DNA from 2 places in the Elongatibacter sediminis genome. Region 1 is predicted to be linked to the other one. Evidence: predicted binding sites of a transcription regulator. Region 1 holds the regulator's gene; the other holds the start of a gene.
What was found. Region 1 encodes sigma-54, which starts transcription at its own class of promoters, with help from an activator protein. Its sites were predicted from a motif close to TGGCANGNTNCNTGCTT; they were not measured.
Positions count from the first base shown of each region.

Region 2: glnA (glutamate--ammonia ligase) is a predicted target of sigma-54. The motif match lies at 887-903, and genes of this name have one in related genera.

Region 1 is NZ_JAZHOG010000016.1:67,572-75,084, forward strand. It holds gene ptsN (PTS IIA-like nitrogen regulatory protein PtsN) at 87-566, opposite strand; gene hpf (ribosome hibernation-promoting factor, HPF/YfiA family) at 612-935, opposite strand; gene V3330_RS18635 (RNA polymerase factor sigma-54) at 1,113-2,600, opposite strand; gene lptB (LPS export ABC transporter ATP-binding protein) at 2,676-3,398, opposite strand; gene lptA (lipopolysaccharide transport periplasmic protein LptA) at 3,382-4,086, opposite strand; gene lptC (LPS export ABC transporter periplasmic protein LptC) at 4,073-4,636, opposite strand; gene V3330_RS18655 (KdsC family phosphatase) at 4,633-5,178, opposite strand; gene V3330_RS18660 (KpsF/GutQ family sugar-phosphate isomerase) at 5,188-6,159, opposite strand; gene V3330_RS18665 (calcium/sodium antiporter) at 6,191-7,180, opposite strand; gene V3330_RS18670 (BolA family protein) at 7,364-7,513, shown strand, end outside.
Region 2 is NZ_JAZHOG010000015.1:58,745-66,257, reverse strand. It holds gene V3330_RS18255 (undecaprenyl-diphosphate phosphatase) at 1-676, shown strand, start outside; gene glnA (glutamate--ammonia ligase) at 959-2,368, shown strand; gene V3330_RS18245 (DUF4124 domain-containing protein) at 2,474-3,067, shown strand; gene V3330_RS18240 (two-component system sensor histidine kinase NtrB) at 3,064-4,158, shown strand; gene ntrC (nitrogen regulation protein NR(I)) at 4,155-5,591, shown strand; gene dtd (D-aminoacyl-tRNA deacylase) at 5,570-6,019, opposite strand; gene V3330_RS18225 (lysophospholipid acyltransferase family protein) at 6,083-6,958, shown strand; gene V3330_RS18220 (tetratricopeptide repeat protein) at 7,055-7,375, opposite strand; gene V3330_RS18215 (TrkH family potassium uptake protein) at 7,403-7,513, opposite strand, start outside.

The sequences.
Region 1 (7,513 bases):
ACATCCACCTTCGCCCGGCACGTCCGGCCGAAGCTGGCACCCGTCCGACGGATTCATGCCGGAGAGCCCGCGTCCGGGTTCAGATGCTAATGCCGGGTGGTGCCGCGTTCGGCGGACGACGGGTCGGAAAGCAACTGCAGCATGGCGGAGGGGTTTTCCGCGTCGCGCAGTGCCTGCAGCAGTTCGCGATCACTGAACAGTTCCGCCACGTGGGCCAGCAGCTTCAGGTGATCCTCTCCGCAGTTCTCGGGCACTGTCATCGCAAACAACAGGTCCACGGGTTCGCCGTCGATGGAGTCGAACGGCAGTGGCTTCTTCAGGCGAATGAACGAGGCCCGGATCGGCCGGTTACCCTTGATTCGGCCGTGCGGGATGGCCACGCCGTGTCCCAGGCCCGTGCTGCCCAGCCGTTCGCGGGCACACAGGCTTTCGAAGATTTCGCGAGCGCTCAGATCGTCGCTGTCACGCGCCAGTTCCTCGCTGATGATTTCCAGCAGGCGCTTCTTCGAACTGCTGTGCACATCACAGCGGATACTCTCGGGGCTCAGCAGGTCACTGATCAGCATGACGGTAAAACGTTCGGGGTTGGCCGGGGGCGGTCGGGTTCGCGGTCAGCCGAGCGAAGCGGCGCGTTCGTCCCGCGACACCTGGTGATCGGTGAGCTTGTCCTTGTACCGGCGGACCTGCTTGTCGAGTTTGTCGACCAGGCCGTCGATGGCCGCGTACATGTCGTCGTCGGACGAGTTGGCGAACAAGGACTTGCCGGCAGCGTGCAGGGTGGCTTCCGCCAGTTGGACGTGCTTTTCGACATTGAGGACGACGTGGATCGAAATAACATGGTCGAAATGGCGTGAAATGCGTTGCATCTTCTCTGTGACGTAGGCGCGAAGCGCGGGAGTCACTTCCACGTGATGTCCGGTGACGTTTACCTGCATGATTTACTCCTTGGGGGTCTTCCGGTGCGGATTCAAGCGGAGCGCGGTTCAGGGGAACGGGATGGTGCTGCCGTTGCGCGGATGCCGCGAAGCTTGCTTTCGTCCATGGGGCAGGAATGATTCATCGTTGTCCTGATTCTATACCCCGTGGGGGGGCTTTCCTAGGGGGGCTGGTCATTATCGGTAGTCCAGTCGCGCTTCGGCCTCGGCCTGGCGCTTCAGCGCTGCTTGCCGGCGGTATTCGCGCCGGCGCTCGGTGCTCGAACCGATGCCCAGTGACTCCCGGTATTTGGCGACCGTGCGTCGAGCCACGCGCACGCCGGCCTCGCGCAACAGTACGGAAAGATCCTGATCGCTAAGCGGCCGGTCCTGCGGTTCGTGTTCGAGCAGCATCTGCAGCCTGGCCTTGACCGCGGTGGCGCTGATCGCGCCGCCATTCACGGTTTGAACGTGGCTGGAGAAAAAATACTTGAGTTCGTAAATCCCGCGTGGCGTAAGCATGTATTTGCGAGTCGTGGCCCGCGATACCGTGGATTCGTGAACGCCGACTTCCTCGGCGACTTCGCGCAACACCAGCGGGCGCATGGCGATCTCGCCGACGTCCAGAAAGTCCTGTTGCATTTCCACGATCGTCTGGGCGACGTTCATCAGGGTGCGATTACGCATTTCCAGGCTGGACATCAGCCAGCGGGCTTCCTGCAGCCGGCCCTTGAGGTAATCGGCATCCTTGCCGCCGGATTTACGCAACAGGTCGATGTAGTAACGGTTCAGCCGCAGACCGGGGTCGTTTTCCGGGTTCAGGGTCACACGCCATTCGTCGTCGACACGGGTGACGTAGACATCCGGCACCAGGTATTCGTCCTGGCGATTGTCGAACCGGGTGCCGGGCCGTGGGTCCAGCGACTGGATCAGCTGCAGTGCCTGCACCAGCCGTTCTTCGCTGGCACCGGTGGCTTTGCGCAGGCCATCCAGGTCGTGATCGGCCACCAGATCCAGGTAGTCCCGTGCGATGCGGGTGCCCAGTTCGCGGCCCGGCGTGTCGCCCGGCATGGCCGCCAGCTGCACCCGGATGCACTCGCCGGGTCCGCGGCTGGCGACGCCGACCGGTTCCATGCGCTGCACGCGATGCAGCACGGCCAGCACCTCGTCTTCCTCGGTCAGAATCTCGGGGGCCAGGCTGGACCGGATGTCCTCGATGCTGTCTTCGAGAAAGCCTTCTTCATCGAGACCGAACACGATGGCGGTGGCGATGGCCGCGTCTTTGTCACTGAAGTGGCTGAGATTGATCTGCCAGAGCAGGTGTTCCCTGAGGGATCCGGTGGTGTCGTCGGCGATCTGCGAGTCGCCCGAGAAGGCGTCGCCGCCACTGCTGCCGGTCATCCACGGCTCATCGATGGAAAAGCCGTCGTCCCATTCCTCCAGGCCCGGCTCTGCGGTTTCGCCGTAGTCTTCGCTCTCTGCGGCGCTTGCCTCGGATTCGGACTGGGCGCTGTCGCCGTCGCCTTCGCCTTCGCCGCGTTCGAGCAGCGGGTTGGACTCGATGGCCTCCTGGATGTACTCGCGCAGTTCGATCCGGTTCAACTGCAGCAGGCGAATGGCCTGTTGCAGTTGCGGCGCCAGCGCAAGCTTCTGGGTGAGCCTGAGTTGTAGGGATTGGTCTGCCATGACTCCGGGGCGGTGACGACCCTCATCCTTTCCACCGTAACTCCAGTGTACACCCTGTGGGGCGCCGCGCAGCGATCAGAGCGTAAATTCCTTGCCCAGATAGACATCGCGCACGCGATCGTTGGCCAGGATGTCCGTCGGTTCGCCGGACGCGAGTACATGTCCGTCCGCCAGAATGTAGGCGAAATCGCAGATGCCCAGGGTTTCGCGCACGTTGTGATCGGTGATCAGAACACCGATTCCCAGTTCCGTGAGGTGCTGCACGATACGCTGGATTTCGCCCACGGAAATCGGGTCGACGCCGGCGAACGGTTCGTCCAGCAGGATGAAACGCGGGCGCGCTGCGAGCGCGCGGGCAATTTCCACCCGGCGCCGCTCGCCGCCCGACAGACTGACGCCCATCTGGTCGGCCAGGTGAGAGATTCCCAGGTCTTCCATCAACAGGCCGAGGGTCTCCTCCCGCCCGTTCCGATCGAGGTCGCCACGAATTTCGAGGATGGCGCGAATGTTGTCCGCCACCGTGAGTTTGCGGAATATCGACGCATCCTGGGGCAGGTAACCAACGCCCAGGCCGGCCCGGACGTTGACGGGTTCATGGGTGATGTCCACGTCATCGACGAAGATCGAGCCGCCATCGGCCGGTATCAGGCCGACGATCATGTAGAAGCAGGTGGTTTTACCGGCGCCGTTGGGTCCGAGCAGGCCAACGACACGGCCGGGTTTGACGCTCATCGAGACGTCGCGAACCACCTCGCGGTTGCCGTAGGTTTTGCGCAGGCGCTCAGTGCGAAGCACTATTCGCCCCCGTCGTTGCCGCGCTTCCGGATTTCGAATCGGTATCCGGCGCGGTTTCTCCTTCGGTTTCCCCTTCGGTTTCCGATCCGGCATCGCTTTCGGGGCCGGCTTCAACGGCCGGGGCGGAAGACGCATCCAGACCGTCCGGCACGAGCTCGGGCGCCAGTTCGATCCGAACTCTTCCGTTGCTCTCGTCGCCACTGCCGGAAAAGTGCTGTTGGTTCATGTCGTAGACCAGCTCTTCTCCGCTGACCTGGTATTGCGGGTGGTGAACATCGGCTGCGCCCGTCAGGGTGATGATGCCACTGGCCACCCGGTAGGAAATTTTCCGGGCCGTTGCCCGGACCAGTCCTTCGTTCTCGATTTCCTGCTGGAGCAGCACGGGTTCACCGGTCAGCAGCACCCGCCGCACCCGGCCATCGGCCTTCTCCACCTCGGCGACGTTGGCCCGCACCAGCAGGGTTCCCTGCCGGATTTCCACATTACCGCGCAGTATCGCGGTGCCGTCTCCGAGGGTTCCGTCGGTGGAGTCGGCGTCCACCAGCAGCGGTTGCTGGCGGTCGCTCTCGAGCGCAAAAAGCGTTCCGCTCAGACTGAGCAGGGCGATAAGCAGCAGGGCGGCACATCGCTGCCCGGCGCGCGCCGGCGCGGCACACGCGGACGCGCCTTGCGGAAATTCAGGGAGTCGCATAACGGGCGCGTACCTCGTTCAGAAGTTCGTAACTGTTTGTTTTCATGTCCAGTTTCATTCCGATGGCATCGACCCGATCGCCTTCCTGGATCAGGGTGACGGCGGATTCGGTGCTGGCCGTTCGCGGGTCGACGTTCAGGAGCACATCGCGCGTGCGGATTTCCAGGACTTCCCGGGTCCGCCGGTTCTCACGGCGCAGATCGACAGTGCCGACCAGCGAAACGTATTCGCGGTCGGCCGTCACCACGGCCGAGTCCGCGGTAATGTACCACTCATCCGCCTGCTGCTGAATTCGAATGCGCGGGTTCTCGATGGTTCCGACCTGGCTTCTGGCGTTGTTGCGCAGCATGGGCGCGTCGATCCGCAGATTCTGCTTACCCGTTCTGTCGAGCAGGGTCGCGCTGAAATCCCACAGTGCATAGTTGAGGCGGGGGTCGAGGTCTTCGATCGGCGCGCTTTCGGGCTGCGAGCGGTCCCGCGCCGCCAGCCAGGTCAGTGCAGCGAGGGCCGACAGGGCCAGGACGCCGCGCAGGGTGCTGCGCCGTATCACCGGTCCAGCAATTCCGACAGCAGGTTCTGGTCGTGTCCCTGTGCGTGCAGCAGCAGGTCACAGATTTCACGCACGGCGCCGTGGCCACCCTTGGCGCGGGTAACCCAGTGAACCCGGCGCCGGACCTCGGGATGCGCGTCGGCGGCGGTGACGGCGAGACCCACCCGGGCCAGCACCGGAAGGTCCGGCCAGTCATCGCCGGCATAGCACACCGATTCGGAATCCAGCCCGGTCTCGCCCAGCAGTCGATTCAGAACCTCGAGCTTGTCGTCGCTGCCCTGGAACACGCTTTCAATCGCCAGTTCGCGCGCCCGCCGTTCGACCATCGCCGAGGTCCGGCCGGTGATCAGGGCGAGTTCGATGCCGAACCGGCGGACCGCTTTGAGACCGAATCCGTCGCGGGTGGAGAATGCCTTGGATTCGCCGCCCGCAGCGTCGTAGTACAGGCGGCCATCGGTCAGAATGCCGTCGACGTCGAGCGCCAGCAGCCGGATGCGCCGGGCTTTCTGAAGGAGCAGTTCGTCGGGTTCGGATGGGCTCATGGTTGAGGATCAGACCACGCCGGCCGCCAGGAGATCCTGGAAATTCAGCGCTCCGACGAGGCGATCCTCGTCGTCGAGGACCAGCAAGGCCTGGATACGGTGCTCCTGCATCATCTGCACGGCCTCCGCGGCGAGTGCATCGGGCCGGATGGATTTGCCGCCGGACGTCATGACATCGGCGATGCGGGTGGCGTGAGGGTCTTCCGCCGATTCCAGGGTGCGGCGCAAATCGCCGTCCGTGAAGATGCCCAGCACGCCGCCATCCCCGTCGACGACGGCGGTCATGCCCAGACGCTTGCGGGTCATTTCCAGGATGGCCTGGCTCAGCGACGCGTCGGCGGGCACGCGGGGTATGTCGTCGTCCCGGTGCATGACGTCGCGGATGTGCAGCAGGAGCTTGCGGCCGAGTTGGCCCGCCGGGTGTGATCGCGCGAAATCCTCGCGCGTGAATCCCCGGGTCTCCAACAGGGATACCGCGAGTGCGTCCCCCATCACCAGAGCCGCGGTGGTGCTGGACGTCGGTGCGAGCCCCAGCGGGCAGGCCTCGCGCGGCACGCTGACGTCAATGTGCACGTCGGCGTGGCGGGCCAGGGTCGATTGAGGATTGCCGGTCATCGCCACGAGCGGGACCCCAAGACGCTTGAGTGGCGGCAGCATGATGTTGACTTCCGCAGTTTCGCCGGAGTGGGACAACAGCATGACCACGTCGTCGGCCTTGATCATGCCCATGTCGCCATGACCGGCCTCGGCCGGGTGCACGAAAAACGCCGGTGTGCCGGTGCTGGCCAGGGTCGCGGCGATTTTGCCACCGATATGCCCTGACTTGCCCATGCCGATCACCACCACGCGGCCGGTGCAGTCCAGCATGTGCCGGCACGCTGTGAAGAATGCGGCATCGATACGGGGCAGCAGAGACCGGATGGCCTCGGTCTCGGTCTCGATCACCGCGCGGGCGAGTTTTGCGATGGCGCCTTCGTTCATGCCGGCATTCTACCTGCCGGGCGGTGCGGATTCATGGCAGGGGCGGCGCGCCGCCGGTTTCGACGGTCGTCCAGACCAGCACGTAGTACCCGATGAACAACAACAGCAACAGCGCGCCGGAGCCGCGGCTGATGCGTCCGGGTCCGCGCATGCCGTATGCCATGAAGAACAGCAACACCGTGAACAGGAACATCACGGGCATGTCCTGCACCAGTATGGAGCGCTCGAATGTGACGGGTTCGATGCTGGCGGCAATACCCAGAACGCCCAGGATGTTGAACATGTTGGAGCCGATGACATTGCCGATGGCCAGATCGTCCTCGCGCCGCAGGGCGGAGGTCAGGGAAGCGGCGAGTTCCGGCAGGCTGGTGCCCAGTGCCACGATGGTCAGACCGATGACCGTTTCCGATACGTGCAGCATCTCGGCGATGCCGATTGCACCTTCCACCAGAAAGCGGGAACTCAAGGGCAGCACGATGAGTCCGACAAGGGTCCAGGCGATCGCGACACGAGTGGGCATGTCGGTGGGAATCTCGGCTTCGAATTCCTGGGCCAGCGGGTCTTCGGGTTCACGCCGCATTCCCAGCCAGACCATCCACAACACGATCAGGCCCAGGCCGCCCAGCAGGATGAAGCCTTCCAGGCGGGAAAAGTGCAGATCGATGGCCATGACGAAACTGACGATCATGATCAACAGCAGTTGCGGGTACTCGCGTTTGAGTGTCTGCGATTCGACACGCAGGGGGTAGGCGAGCGCCGTCACGCCCAGAATCAGCCCGATATTGGCGATGTTGCTGCCGACGGCATTGCCCACCGCGAGCCCGGGTTTGCCTTCGAGCGCCGCCACACCCGACACGATCAACTCCGGCGCGGAGGTGCCGAAAGCGACAATGGTCAAGCCGATGATGAGCGGCGACACACCCAGGTTGCGCGCAGTCGCCGAGGCACCCGCGACGAGACGATCCGCGCCCCATACCAGAAGGATGAAGCCGCCCAGTAATTGAACCAGATGAATCAGCATTTCGTGATTGTTCCCTGATTCCCGAGTTTGCTTAAGCCCGGCGCCGAACATCCGGTATGATCACGGGCGCGAGCGGCCGGGGGGCGCTAAGGAAGTATTCAAGCTGACCGGCGTCCCTTGGGAGCGCTTGCAGGCTCAGAGCAAAGAGGCCAATAGTCTATGGATAGCAAAACGATAGAGCAAATGATTCGCGCCGGAATGACCGGCGCCGACGTTCAGGTGACGGGGGCGGACGGTGTGCACTTCGAAGCTCAGGTGGTCAGCCCGGAATTCGCCGGCAAGTCGACGCTGCAGCGCCACCGTATGGTCTACGAGACACTCGGGGAACTGATG
Region 2 (7,513 bases), on a different contig from region 1:
GGTGTTCGACGTGGCCACGCACCTGGGCACCTTGCTGGCCGTGCTGTTTTACTTCCGGCGCGAACTGGCGGCGATGCTGGCGGCTGTGCTGCGCCCGGTGACCGATGAGGCGGGCCGGGCCAACCGGGCGCTGGTTGGTTGGCTGGCGATCGCCAGCGTGCCGGCGCTGGCCGCCGGCGCCCTGGCCCATGACCTGGTGGAGTTTTATCTGCGTGACGTACGGGTCATTGCCGTCACCACCCTGTTATTCGGTGGTGTGTTGTGGTGGGCCGACCGGGTTGGCGCGACGAGCCGCGAGGTGCGCGACGTGGATTGGCGCGCCGCGGTGGTCATCGGCCTGGCTCAGGCTCTGGCTCTGGTGCCGGGCGTCTCGCGCTCCGGAGTGACCATTACCGCTGGCCGCTATCTGGGTTTCGGGCCGGAGGCGGCGGCGCGCTTCTCCTTCCTGCTGGCCATTCCCATCATTGCTGCCGCGGGTGCTTACGGCGCGCTCAAGGTGGCTGCTCACCAGGCACCGATCGACTGGTCGGGCTTTGGGCTGGCCGTCGGCTTCGCAGCACTGGCCGGCTGGGTGTGCATCGCCGCGTTCCTGGCGCTGTTGCGCCGGGTGGGCCTGGTGCCCTTCGTCATCTACCGGCTGTGCCTGGGTGCCGTCCTGCTCTGGTTGGTGATCTGACCCCTGTTGGTGCACCGATTCGGATTGCGCGCACTATATTGGTGCATTATGCTATGCTGGTTGCACCAAACTTGTGCAAGTCGGCTCTGGCATCGGGCACTCATATGGGGCGTCATATAGATTCACCTCTAATTGCTTCTAAAATGCAGCCAAAAGCCATTAAATGTTCGGATCTTCGTGTGCACTGAAAAAGCACCTCTTGCCCTAAGTTGGCACGGCTTATGCATATTATCCCTGGACCTTTACCCGAACCCGTTTTGACACATTCCGAGGATCCGATCCATGAGTGCTGAAAAATTACTGAAAACCCTGAAAGACAAAGATTACGAATTCGTCGACCTGCGATTCTGCGACACGCGCGGTAAGGAACAGCACGTCAGCCTGCCCGTCAGCGCCGTGGATGACGACCTTTTCGAGGAAGGCAAGATGTTCGACGGATCGTCCATCTCCGGCTGGAAAGGCATCAACGAATCCGACATGGTGCTGATGCCCGACGCGGATTCGGCCCTGCAGGATCCATTCTCCGCTCACAAAACCCTGATCGTGCGCTGTGATGTGCTCGAGCCCCACACGATGGAAGGCTACAGCCGCTGTCCCCGTTCGCTGGCCAAGCGCGCCGAGGCTTACCTGGCTTCCACTGGAATCGCGGACACCGCCTTGTTCGGTCCCGAGCCGGAATTCTTCGTGTTTGACGATGTGCGCTTCGACAATGACATTCACGGCTGTTCTTACCGGGTGGATTCGCAGGAAGGCGCCTGGAACACCGAAACCGAGTACGAAGGCGGCAACATCGGCCATCGTCCCGGGGTCAAGGGAGGTTACTTCCCCGTGCCGCCGGTGGATTCGTTGCACAACCTGCGCTCGGAAATGTGCCGCATACTGGAAAAGCTGGGCCAGCGGGTCGAAGTGCATCACCACGAGGTCGGCACGGCCGGCCAGTGCGAGATCGGCACCCGCTTTGCAACCCTGACCCAAAAGGCCGACGAGCTCCTGATGCTCAAGTACGTGGTGCACAACGTGGCCCACGCCAACGGCCAGACCGCGACCTTCATGCCCAAACCGCTGGTGGGGGACAACGGGTCGGGCATGCACGTTCACCAGTCGCTGGCCAAGGACGGAACCAACCTGTTCATGGGTGACGGCTACGGCGGACTGTCGGAGACCGCGCTGCACTACATCGGCGGCATCTTCAAGCACGCCAAGGCGATCAATGCGTTCGCCAATGCCTCCACCAACAGCTACAAGCGGCTGGTGCCGGGCTTCGAAGCCCCGGTCATGCTGGCCTATTCGGCGCGCAACCGTTCGGCGTCGATTCGCATTCCGTTCGTGGGCAACCCCAAGGCCAGCCGCATCGAAGTCCGGTTCGGCGACCCGGTGGGCAGCGGTTACCTGACCTTCGCGGCGATGATGATGGCCGGCCTCGACGGCATCAAGAACAAGCTCGACCCGGGCTCTCCTATGGACAAGGATCTGTACGACCTTCCGCCGGAAGAGGCGAAAGCCATCCCCACGGTGTGTTCCGGACTGGATCAGGCCCTGGCCGCGCTGGATTCCGATCGGGAATTTCTCAAGGCCGGTGGTGTCTTCAGTGATGACATGATCGACGGCTACATCGCCCTGAAGATGGACGAAGTCACCCGTTTCCGGATGAGTACCCACCCGGTCGAGTTCGAGCTGTATTACTCGATCTGATCCCGGGGCGCGCATGACGCGGGCACTCCCGCCAGCCCCGGCCGAAGTACCGCCCCGCAGGAACGCGGGGCGGTCGCTGCGCTGGTTGCAAGGAGGAGAATGCTCATGTTCACGAACGCCCGATCATTGACCGCGGTACTGGCTGCCGCCCTGGTTGTGCTGCTGGCCGGCGCGGCCCACGCCCAGGTCTACAAGATCGTCGACGCGGACGGTAACGTCACCTACACCGACAAACCGCCCGTCAACGGCAGTGAGCCCATGGATTTACCCGAGCTCTCGGTGGTCGAAACCGAGCCGGCCGAACCCCTTCCCGGTGCCACCGAAGAGACGGCCGGGGCCGGTGATTCCGAGCTTACCCCGCGTGAACTGCGGCGCATGTACCGCGATTTCGCCATTACCCGGCCGGCGCCGGAAGAAACCTTCTGGGGTACCGCCAACCAGGTGGTGATCGGCTGGAGCACTGCCAATCCTTTGATGGCCGACATGCAGGTGCGCCTGTACCTGGATGACGAGCCACAGCCCGAAACCCGCCAGACCATGGTCGCCATGACGCTGGACCGGGGCGCCCACACGGTGCGCGCCGATCTGCTCGACCCCCGCGGCCGCCGCATCACGAGTTCGTCACCGGTGACGTTCTACGTCCGGCAGGGTTCCAGGCAGATCAACCCCGGCGGTTCCGCGGCCGGCGGCGCGTGGTGAGAGGCGCCGCGCTATCCGCTCCCGGCACGCCGCTCCCCGCGGAGCTGCTGGACCGGATCGACAGCGCGATTGTGCAACTCGACCGGGACGGCAGAGTCGTCTTCATGAACGCGGCCGCCGAACAGTGCATGGCTGCCGGTCGTGACAGGGCCCTCGGACGAGTGCTCGGGGAGGTGGCTTTCCTGCCGCCTGAATTGCGCGATGCGCTGGACGAGGCGGCCACCGCGGATGCCGTGCTGAGGCTGCACGAAATTTCCCTGGCCGGCGGGCAATACGACTGCACCATCAAGTCGGACGCCGACGGCGGGCGCCTGCTCGAATTGCACGACCTGGAATGGGAAAACCGCCGCATCCGCTTGCAGCAACGTGAATTGCAGACCGGCCTGCTGGAGTTGCTCAGCCGCAATCTCGGCCACGAAATCCGCAATCCCCTCGGCGGGATCCGCGGTGCCGCACAGATGCTGGCGGCCGAACTGGAATCCCCTGAAATGTCTCAACTCGCCCGCCTGGTCATGCGCGAGTCCGACCGCATCGAAGAATTGCTGCAGAGTTTTGGCCAGCCCCGCCTCGGGCGTGAGCCGTTCGACCTGTACCGGGTGTTGGACGAGGCCATCGACCTGCTGGATGCCGAGTTTGGCGGCGATCTGGGCTGCGAGCGGGATTACGATCCGAGCATCCCACCCATCCTCGGCGACGGCGCCGCAGTGCGCCAGGTGTTCCTGAATTTGCTGCGCAATGCACGGGAGGCCGGCGCCACGTCGATCCTCTTGCGCACGCGCATCGAGCACGGGGGCGTGTTACTGCAAACCACGGCCGCCAGCCTGTTGCGGGTGGACGTCATGGACAATGGTGAAGGTGTGCCCGAATCGTTGCGCAATCTGCTGTTTCTGCCCATGGTCACCGGCAAGCGCGCCGGCACCGGGCTGGGTCTGGCCCTGTCGCAACAGATTGCCGCCTCGCACGGCGGCATGATCAGCTACGAACCCCGTGCGGCGGGTAAACGGGGCAGCCGCTTCAGTGTTCATCTTCCGCTCGACCGCGGCGCGGCCGCCAGCGACGGCAACGGACGTGAAGAAAGGGGTCCGGCGTGAGCCAGGGCGCCGTCATCTGGGTCGTCGACGACGACGAGACCATCCGTTTCGTGTTGCAGCGAGCGCTGCGCCGCGGTGGTTACCAGGTGGAATGCTTCGAAGACGTGGCTTCGGTGCGGCGGGCGCTGGAACATGCGCGCCCCGCGGTGATGCTGACCGATATACGCCTGCCGGACGAAGACGGACTGGGGCTGATCGACACACTGCAGGCGGCCGGCGCCGACATTCCGGTTGTCGCCATGACCGCCTATTCGGATCTCGACCAGACCGTGAGCGCCTACCAGAAAGGTGTCTTCGACTACCTGCCCAAGCCGTTCGATCTCGACCAGGTGATATCGGTTGTCGAGCGCGCGGTCGCACCGGCGCCTGTCGGGACCATGCCGACGGACGTGTCGCGCAAACGCACCGCTGGCGGTCACCAACTCATCGGCGAGTCAGCTGCCATGCAGGAGGTGTTCCGAACCATCGGCCGTTTGTATCGCTCCGACATCAATGTGTTGATCACCGGCGAAACCGGTACCGGCAAGGAAGTCGTCGCGCGGGTGCTGCACGAGCACAGCCCGCGCGCCCGGCACCCGTTCATCGCCTTGAATACGGCCGCCATTCCGTCGGAGTTGCTCGAATCGGAGTTGTTCGGTCACGAGCGCGGTGCGTTCACAGGTGCCCACGCACGGCGTGAAGGACGCTTCGAGGAAGCCGCCGGTGGCACCCTGTTCCTGGACGAAATTGGCGATATGCCGCTGGGCCTTCAGACCCGGCTGCTGCGCGTGCTGGCCGAGGGTGAGTACTATCGCGTCGGCGGCCGCGATCTGCTGAGCGCGAATGCCCGTGTGATCGCCGCCACCCACCAGGATCTCGAAGCCAAGGTCGCGGACGGCAGTTTTCGCGAGGACCTTTACCACCGGCTCAACGTCATTCACGTCGCCCTGCCACCCTTGCGCGACCGGCGTGAGGACATTGGCCTGTTGGCACGGCGCTTTCTGCACGAGGCCGCGGAGGAGCTGGGTTTGGAGGAAAAGCAGCTGCGGCCGGATACCGGGCGTGCGTTGGCGCGCTACGACTGGCCGGGCAATGTGCGTCAGTTGCAGAATGTCTGCCGCCAGCTCAGCGTGATGGCGCCGGCCGAGCAGATTTTTCCGCAGGACCTGCCGCCGGAGATTCACGACTTGCCCCCGACTGGTGAGGCCGGGGACCGCTGGGCCGACGCGCTGCGCAACTGGGCTCGCGCGGAACTGCATGCCGGCGCCGGCAATCTCGTCGGCCGGGCCCAGGCCGAAATGGAGCGGGTGCTGATCGACTGCGCGCTCGAGCGTACCGGCGGGCAGCGCATCAAGGCCGCTGAATTGCTGGGACTGGGTCGCAACACCCTGACCCGAAAACTCAAACAGCACGACGCCGGCGACAACGGCGTTCAGGATTCAGCGCGTACCTGAAGCCAGAAAGTCACCGGCCCGTCGTTCACCAGCTGCACCTGCATGTCGGCCCCGAAAACCCCGCATTCCACCCGCGGGTGCGCCTGCCGGGCGGCCGACACGAATTCTCCGAACCAGTGGCGTCCCTCGTCCGGCGGCGCGGCCGGTGTGAAGCTGGGCCGGTTGCCGCTGTCCGTGTCCGCCGCCAGGGTGAATTGCGGCACCAGCAGCAGATCTCCCCCGGCCTGCGCGAGGTTCAGGTTCATGCGGCCGGAATCGTCGGGGAACATGCGCCAGGCCAGCAGGCGCTGCAGCAGCCGGTCGACCTGCGCGGCGCCGTCGCCACGCTCCACGCCGATCAGCGCCAGCGTGCCGCGGCCGGCGCGGCCGACCACTTCGCCGTTAACATGCACGGCGGCTTCAGCTACCCTTTGCACCAATGCGATCATGCAGCCTCCGGAGATGACGGTTCACACCGCGTATTTTACTTCCTGCTGGCGGATCAGTCGTTGATGATCCGGCTGGCGCGCGCTCTGCTGTGGCTGCTCAGCCTGTTGCCGGCGGCCGGTCCGTCGTGGCTGGCCCGCGTGTTGCGGCGGCCCTGGCAGGCCGCCTCGCCGGGCAAGCGCGCCGTGGCCGAGACCAATCTGCGCCGCTGTTATCCGGATATGGATCCCGCCACTCTGCGCCGCTATGTCGACGACAGTTTCCGGCACTACGTGTGCACGGTGCTGGAAACCGGTCGCAACTGGTATTGGCCGGTGCGTCGGCTGGAGCAATTGTGCGAGGAAGTGGTCGGCGAGGAGCAACTTCGCGAAGGTCTGAACGGCGATCGGGGGTTGGTCGTGCTCGCGCCACACTTTGGCGCCTGGGAATATCTCGGAATGTATCTGCAGCAGTTTTCGCACATCGCCATCCTGTACAAGAAACCCACGCATGAAGGCCTCGCCCGCGCCCTGCTCGAGCGCCGACGGCGCGGCGGTGCGCTGCTGCTGGCGGCCGACCCGTCCGGCTTGAGGCGTCTGTATACACATGTGCGCGCCGGCAAGGGCGCCGGGGTGTTGCCGGATCAGGAACCGTCGGCCGGCCAGGGCCGTTTCGCGCCGTTCTTCGGCGTTCCCGCGCTCACCGGCGTACTGGCCCCGCGCCTGCTCCAGAAAACCGGGGCGCGGGCCATTTTCACGGCCTGTGAGCGCCGTCCCGGCGGGCGTTATCGCATCCACGTCATCGAACCCGACGAGGAGATTTATTCGTCCGACCTGGACCAGGCGCTGGCGGCCGTAAACCGCGGCGTCGAGCAGTGCATCGCCGTCGATCCGGCGCAGTACCTGTGGAGTTACAAGCGGTTTCGCAGCCGCCCGGAGGGGCAGCCCTCGTTTTACGACTGAATGCGCCCGAAGGTGCGGGCGGATTTCGCTGAGCAGCCGTCGACGGGCGTCCGGGTGCCGTCAGTCGCGCTAACCGATGGCACGCGCTCGGAACGCTCAGGACTCCCGGCGCCGCCGCAACCGTTTCAAAAACACGCCCATTTCGCGTTCGGCCTGCTTGTCGCCGTTGGCCTGTGCGACCTCGGTGCCTCGCAGCCAGGCGCTTTCAGCCGCCGCGTCGTCACCGCGTTCGGCGTGCACCCGGCCGAGTTCCTTCCATGCGGCCGTGTAGTCGGCCTCCAGTTCCACCGCCTGCTGCAGGTGGGCTGCCGCTTCGTCCAGCCTCTGGTCGGCCGCCAGCAGTCGCGCCAGGGTCAATCGCAGCATGGCGCCGTCCTTGCCGTCCGCGATCATTTTTTCCAGGGTATCGATGTTCATTGCAGCGGTTCCGGGACGTTGGAAAGTCTAGTCACGCCAGAATGCCGGGGTCATCAGCACCAGCAGGGTGTAGACCTCCAGGCGGCCCAGCAGCATGGTCAGGCTCAGGATCAGTTTGGCGGTGTTGTTCAGGTCGGC